One region of the Micromonospora sp. WMMD975 genome, then DNA from elsewhere that is predicted to be linked to it. Evidence: predicted binding sites of a transcription regulator. Region 1 holds the regulator's gene; the other holds the start of a gene.

The links. The regulator HrcA, encoded in region 1, represses chaperone genes, less so after heat shock. The targets are predictions, from matches to a motif close to GGTTNGCACNCTCNNNNNGAGNGTGCNAACC.
Region 2: a site for HrcA is predicted at 1,804-1,834, ahead of groL (chaperonin GroEL). Genes of this name have one in related genera too.

What each region holds. Positions count from the first base shown of each region.
Region 1 covers NZ_CP120739.1:4,294,687-4,298,315, forward strand. The annotation lists gene O7613_RS18700 (16S rRNA (uracil(1498)-N(3))-methyltransferase) at 1-606, opposite strand, end outside; gene dnaJ (molecular chaperone DnaJ) at 608-1,753, opposite strand; gene hrcA (heat-inducible transcriptional repressor HrcA) at 1,826-2,848, opposite strand; gene O7613_RS18715 (DUF4870 domain-containing protein) at 3,058-3,629, shown strand, end outside.
Region 2 covers NZ_CP120739.1:5,178,391-5,182,019, reverse strand. The annotation lists gene O7613_RS22970 (cold-shock protein) at 31-231, shown strand; gene O7613_RS22965 (hypothetical protein) at 344-1,756, shown strand; gene groL (chaperonin GroEL) at 2,031-3,629, shown strand, end outside.

The sequences.
Region 1 (3,629 bases):
GGCGATGCCGCCCTCGGGGCCGACCACGAGCACGATCTCACCCGTCGCCGGCAGCTCGACCGTGCTCAGCCGCTCGTCGGCCTCCTCGTGCAGCACGAAGGCGGCACCGGCGCCGGCGATGCGCCGGGCCACCGTGGCGGTGGACTCGTCCGGGGCGCCGGCCACCACCGGCAGCCACGGGCGGCGGGCCTGCTTGGCGGCCTCCCGGGCGGTGGCCGCCCACTTCTCCCGGGCCCGTACGCCCCGGTCACCGCGCCACTGGACCACCGAACGGGACGCCGCCCAGGGCACGATCTCGTCCACCCCGACCTCGGTCATCGCCTGCACGGCCAGCTCACCCCGGTCGCCCTTGGCGATCCCTTGCGCCACGACCACCCGGGGGACGCTCGCGTCGGCGTACCCCCGGGAGGTGATCCGCGCGTCGAGCGTGCCGCGGCCGACGGCGGTGACGAGCGCGGCGGCGGTGCCGCCCCGGCCGTCGGCGAGCAGCAGCTCCTCGCCGACGCGCAGCCGCTGCACGGTGGCCGCGTGGTGGCCCTCCGGGCCGTCGAGCGTCACCGTGTCGCCGGTGGGCAGCGCCTCGACCAGGAACAGCGGCGCCGACACCTCAGGCGTGCCCGTTGAAGGCGTCGCGCATCCGGGAGAAGAAGCCGCCCTGCTTGGTCAGCTCGGCGACCTCCTCGCCGCGGGTCTTGGCGAAGTCGCGCAGCATCCGCTCCTGGTCGGCGTCGAGCTTGGTCGGGGTGCGCACGTCCAGGTGGACGTAGAGGTCACCCCGGCCGGTGCCGCGCAGGTGCGGCACGCCGCGGGCGCGCAGCCGCAGCGTGCTGCCGGGCTGGGTGCCCGGCTTGACGTCGACGACCTCCTCGCTGTCGAGCGTCTTGATGGTCAGCCGGGTGCCGAGCGCGGCGGCCGTCATCGGCACGGTCACCCGGCAGTGCAGGTCGTCGCCCTTGCGGGAGTAGACGTCGTGGGTCCGCTCGTGGATCTCGACGTAGAGGTCGCCGGCGGTGCCGCCGCCCGGGCCGACCTCGCCCTGCTGGGCCAGCCGGATCCGCATGCCGTCCTCGACCCCGGCGGGGATCTTGACGGTCAGCGAGCGACGGGTCCGCACCCGGCCGTCACCGGCGCAGGTCGGGCAGGGGTGCGGGATCGTGGTGCCGTAGCCCTGGCAGACGGTGCACGGCCGGGCGGAGACCACCTGACCGAGGAACGTCCGCTGCACGGACTGCACCTCGCCGCGACCGCCGCACGCCTCGCAGGTGGCCAGGTGGGTGCCGGCGGCGGTGCCGGCGCCGGAGCAGGTGGTGCAGAGGACCGCGGTGTCGACGGTGATCGGTGCCTCGACGCCGAACGCGGTCTCGTTGAGGTCGAGTTCCAGCCGCAGGATCGCGTCGGCGCCGGGCCGGGTGCGCGGCCGGGGACCCCGGCTGCCGCCCGCCGCGCCGCCGAAGAACGCGTCCATGATGTCCTGGAAGCCGACGAACGGGCCGGCGCCGCCCGGACCGCCCGGACCGCCGGCGCCACCGCCGCCCGGGGCGAGCGGGTCGCCGCCCAGGTCGACGATCTGCCGCTTCCGGTCGTCCGAGAGGACCTCGTACGCGGCGTTGATGTCCTTGAACTTCTCCTGTGCCTCCGGGTCCGGATTGACGTCCGGGTGGTACTGCCGCGCCAGCTTGCGGTAGGCACGCTTGATGTCGTCGTCGGAGGCGTCCCGGCTCACGCCGAGAATGCCGTAGTAGTCCCTGGCCACTGCGTTCGGTGTCCTCATGTTCGTCTCGCGTTCGCCGGTCGTCGGCCGCAGCCGGCCGTCGGCCCTGACTGGTCAGTTCTGGGCCAGCAGTTCGCCCACGTAGCGTGCCACGGCCCTCACCATGGCGATATTGCCGGGGTAGTCCATCCGGGTCGGCCCGAGCACGCCGAGCCCACCGACGATCGTCGCACCCGGGCCGTAGCCGGTGCTGACCACGGAGGCGGCCCGCAGGTTGTCGACCTCGTTCTCGTCGCCGATGAGCACCCGGGTGGTGCTCGGTTCGGTCTCGCCGATCAGCTTGAGCAGCACGACCTCCTCCTCGAGCGCCTCCAGAATGGGGCGCAGCGAGCCCTGGAAGTCGAGCAGGCCACCCCGGGTGAGGTTGGCGGTGCCGGCAAGCGCGATCCGCTCCTCGTGCCGTTCGACGAGCGTCTCCAGCAGCACGGTGGAGAGTGTGGTCATGGCCGGGCGGAGCTGCGGCGGGGACTCCTCGACGAGCGCCTGCACCAGCGGCGGCGTCTCGGCCAGTTGGCTGCCGACGAGCTTCTCGTTGACCAGCCGGCGCAGGTCGGTGACGTCCTCGGCGGGGATCGGGGCGGGCAGCTCGACCAGCCGCTGCTCGACCCGCCCGGTGTCGGCGATCATGACGACCATCAGCCGGGTGGTGGAGATCGGCACCAGCTCCAGGTGGCGCACCTTGGACCGGGCCAGGCTGGGATATTGCACCACGGCGACCTGCCGGGTGAGCTGGGCCAGCAGCCGGACCGTGCGGTGCACGACGTCGTCGAGGTCGACCGCGCCGACCAGGAAGCGCTCGATCGCCCGGCGCTCGGCCGGGCTGAGCGGCTTGACCCGGGAGAGCCGGTCGACGAAGAGGCGGTAGCCGCGGTCGGTGGGCACCCGGCCGGCGCTCGTGTGCGGCTGCCGGATGTAGCCCTCCTCCTCGAGCACCGCCATGTCGTTGCGCACGGTCGCCGGCGAGACGCCGAGCTGGTGCCGTTCGACCAGGGCCTTGCTGCCCACCGGCTCCTGCGTGTGGACGTAGTCCTCGACGATGGCGCGCAGCACGGCGAGCTTGCGGTCGTCGAGACCCATCTCCCCACCTCCTGACGCACCTCGGCCGGACCACGCGCGGCATCCGCCGGGCGGCTGGCACTCGACTGTAGCGAGTGCCAGTCTACGTCGGCAGTCCCACCGACGCGATGATCGCCCGACGGACCTCGGGTGCGGCCTGCCGCACATTCCGCCGCCACGGGCCCGGGCAGCACTGGTGTCGCTTGCCCGTGGGACCTACCGTGACGTGCATGACTGAACCTCCTCGCCCGCCCGGAGCGGGGGACCCCGGCCCCCAGCCCGACCCGACCCCGCCGTCGGCGCCCTACGGCTCGTCGCCGGCCGACGATCCCCCCACCGCACCACTGTCCGGGGCACCGGGCGGGGGCGGCTATCCCCCGCCCGGTGACTATCCGCCCCCGGGCGGCCAACCTCCGGCCGGCGGCTATCCCCCGCCGGGTGGCTATCCGCCGCCCGGGGGTTACCCGCCGCCGGGTGGCTATCCCCCGCCGGGTGGCGGCGCGCCCGGTTACGGCCCGCCCGGCGCCGGTTACCCCGGCGGCGGCGCGTACGGGCCGCCGGCCGGCTACGCCAACAACGACGACAAGACCTGGGCCCTGGTGGCGCACTTCGGTGGCGCGGCCGGGATGCTGATCGGCGGCGGCGTACTGGGCTGGGTCGCGCCGCTGGTGGCCCTGCTGGCACGGGGCAACCAGTCCCCGACCGTCCGGGCGCACGCGGTCGCCGCGCTCAACTTCCAGCTCATCTGGTCGGTCATCGCGCTCGTCGGCTGGATCCTCACCTGCATCCTGATCGGCCTGGT
Region 2 (3,629 bases), 880 kb from region 1:
GGGACGCCGCGCAGAGTGAGGAAGTGCACCGTGGCACAGGGCACCGTGAAGTGGTTCAACGCCGAAAAGGGCTACGGCTTCATCGCCGTCGACGGCGGGCAGGATGTCTTCGTCCACTTCTCCGCGATCGAGATGGACGGCTACAAGGCGCTTGAGGACGGCCAGCGGGTCGAGTTCGAGATCGCCCAGGGGCAGAAGGGTCCGCAGGCCGAGCGCGTTCACGTCATCTGATCATCGGCGGTCGCCCTCGCGCGGCCGAACCACCCCCCGACCGGGGCTGCGGTGCGGCTCCGCACCGTGGAAGATCATGAGCCGTTCCAGCCGTCGCCGCTGAGGAGGGCCCATGTCCGAGCTGCCCCCGTCGGGTGCCGAACCGGTGCCCCCGGTCGACCCGACCCGGCCCCCGTCGCCGCCCGCCGACCCATGGGCCCCCGCCGACCCGTGGTCCGGCCCGGCCGCCGACCAGCCCGGCCCGGTCGCCGCCGACCAGCCCGGCTCGTACCCGGCCGTGCCACACCAGCCCGGGTACGGCCTGCCCTCGGGCTCCGGGCCGCAGGGCACCCCGCCGGGCTGGCCTGCACCGCAGGGCACCGCGCCCTCGGGCTTCGCGCCGGACGGCGCTCCGTCTGGCTGGTCCGCGCCGCAGGGCGCTCCGCCCGGGTGGTCCGCGCCGCAGGGCGCTCCGCCCGGGTGGTCCGCGCCGCAGGGCGCTCCGTCTGGCTGGTCCGCGCCGCAGGGCGCTCCGTCCGGCTGGTCCGCGCCGGACGGCTGGCACTGGCCGGCGGCCGGGGCGCCCGGTTCGGCGTACCCCGGTCACCCGATGCCCGGTTCGGCGTACCCCGGTCACCCGATGCCCGGGGCGGCGTACCCCGCGTGGCCGATGCCCGGCGGTCATCCCGGCTGGTATCCCGGTCTCGACCCGCAGGACCCGCTTGTCACCCCGCCGCACGCGGGCGTGGGGGGTTGGTTCGCGCGGTGTGCCGGCGCGGTCCGGCGGGGCTGGCGGCACCTGGTGCCGATCATGCTGCTCACCCAGGCCGTACCGGCTGCGGTGATCTCCGTCGTCTCGCTGTTCCTCGTCCCCACCGATCAGATGGCGGCCGGTCCGGACGGCGCGCCGGTGCTGCCGGACGGTTACCTGGAGCAGACGCTCGCGTTCTACGGCGTGGTGCTGCTGGCCACCCTGGTCTTCGGCCCGCTCCAGGCTGTCGGCTGGGCCGCCGGAACCTGGGTGGTCGCGCGGCAGGCGGCCGGTGCGCCGGTGGGTCTGGGCGGCGCGTTCCGGTACGGGGCGCGCCGCGCGCTCGGTCTCTGGGGCTGGACGATCGTCGCCTCGCTGCTGATCACGTTCGGCGCCTGCTTCTGTCTGCTGCCGGGCGTGTACGCCGGGTTCGCGGTCGCGTTGTTCGGGCCGGTCCACCTGTTCGAGCGGCAGGATCCGATCGGCCGGTCGTGGCGGTTGTTCCATCGGAGCTTCGGCATGGTGCTGGGCCGGGTGGCGCTCGTGGCGTGCGCGCTGCTCGCGGCGGCGGTGCTGGACGTCGTGGTGGGCGCGGTGAGCGGCGCGGTGTTCGGTGCCGATCCGACGACCGCGCCGGGCACCACGGTCGGGGCGGTGGCGCTGGCCGTGGTGGGTGCCGCGCTCGCCGCGCCGGCCTACCTGGCGCAGCTCGTCGGGCTGGTCGTCGCGTACGCCGAGCAGCGGGCGCAGGAAGGCCCGGTGAACGCGGCCCGGCTGGCGGCGGAACTCGGCTGACCGGCGCTGTCGTGCTTGCACTCGGCTAGGGAGAGTGCTAAACAAGTCATTGGCACTCGCGTACGGTGAGTGCCAATGGTCGGGGCGGTAGGGCCACGGCCGCACCGGTGTCCGAAGGGGCGCCGGAGTGGCACGGGGCCGGTCGTCGCGGGCTGTCCGGCCCGACCGAGGAGGACGTCGTCGTCGCCAGGTGGCGACGTCCCCAAGGTGCGTACACCAGACGGCCCACCCGGGCATCCGGGTGGCCCGTGAGTGTCCAGGAGGACAACGCCGTATGGCCAAGATGATCGCGTTCGACGAAGAGGCGCGCCGCGGCCTCGAGCGGGGCATGAACCAGCTCGCCGACGCCGTGAAGGTGACGCTCGGCCCGAGGGGCCGCAACGTCGTGCTCGAGAAGAAGTGGGGTGCCCCCACCATCACCAACGATGGTGTGAGCATCGCCAAGGAGATCGAGCTCGAGGACCCGTACGAGAAGATCGGCGCCGAGCTGGTCAAGGAGGTCGCGAAGAAGACCGACGACGTTGCCGGTGACGGCACGACGACGGCGACCGTCCTGGCCCAGGCTCTCGTCCGTGAGGGCCTGCGCAACGTGGCCGCCGGCGCCAACCCGATGGCCCTGAAGCGGGGCATCGAGGCCGCCGTCTCCAGCGTCTCGGAGGAGCTGCTCAAGCTCGCCAAGGACGTGGAGACCAAGGAGCAGATCGCCTCCACCGCCTCCATCTCCGCCGCTGACCCCAGCGTCGGTGAGATCATCGCCGAGGCGATGGACAAGGTGGGCAAGGAAGGCGTCATCACCGTCGAGGAGAGCAACACCTTCGGCCTGGAGCTTGAGCTCACCGAGGGCATGCGCTTCGACAAGGGCTACATCTCCGCCTACTTCATGACCGACCCGGAGCGTATGGAGGCCGTCTTCGACGACCCCTACATCCTGATCGTCAACAGCAAGATCTCGTCGGTGAAGGACCTGCTCCCGATCCTGGAGAAGGTCATGCAGTCGGGCAAGCCGCTGCTGATCATCGCCGAGGACCTGGAGGGCGAGGCCCTGGCCACCCTGGTGGTCAACAAGGTCCGGGGCACCTTCAAGTCGGTCGCCGTCAAGGCGCCGGGCTTCGGTGACCGCCGCAAGGCCATGCTGACCGACATCGCCATCCTCACCGGTGGCCAGGTCATCAGCGAGGAGGTCGGCCTCAAGCTGGACGCCGTCAACCTCGACATGCTGGGCCACGCCCGTAAGGTCGTGGTGACCAAGGACGAGACCACCATCGTCGACGGCGCCGGTGACGCCGACCAGATCCAGGGTCGGGTCAACCAGATCCGGGCCGAGATCGACAAGAGCGACTCCGACTACGACCGGGAGAAGCTGCAGGAGCGTCTGGCCAAGCTGGCCGGCGGTGTTGCGGTGATCAAGGTCGGCGCGGCCACCGAGGTCGAGCTGAAGGAGCGCAAGCACCGCATCGAGGACGCCGTCCGCAACGCGAAGGCCGCCGTCGAGGAGGGCATCGTCCCGGGTGGTGGCGTCGCGCTGGTGCAGGCCGGCAAGACCGCCTTCGACAAGCTGGACCTGGCCGGCGACGAGGCGACCGGCGCGCAGATCGTCAAGATCGCGCTGGACGCCCCGCTGCGGCAGATCGCCGTCAACGCCGGCCTCGAGGGTGGCGTCGTCGTCGAGCGGGTGCGCAACCTCGACCCGGGTCACGGCCTCAACGCCGCGTCCGGCGAGTACGTGGACCTGCTGGCCGCGGGCATCATCGACCCGGCCAAGGTGACCCGTTCCGCACTGCAGAACGCCGCCTCGATCGCCGCGCTGTTCCTCACCACCGAGGCCGTCGTGGCGGACAAGCCGGAGAAGACCCCGGCCGCCCCGGCCGGCCCG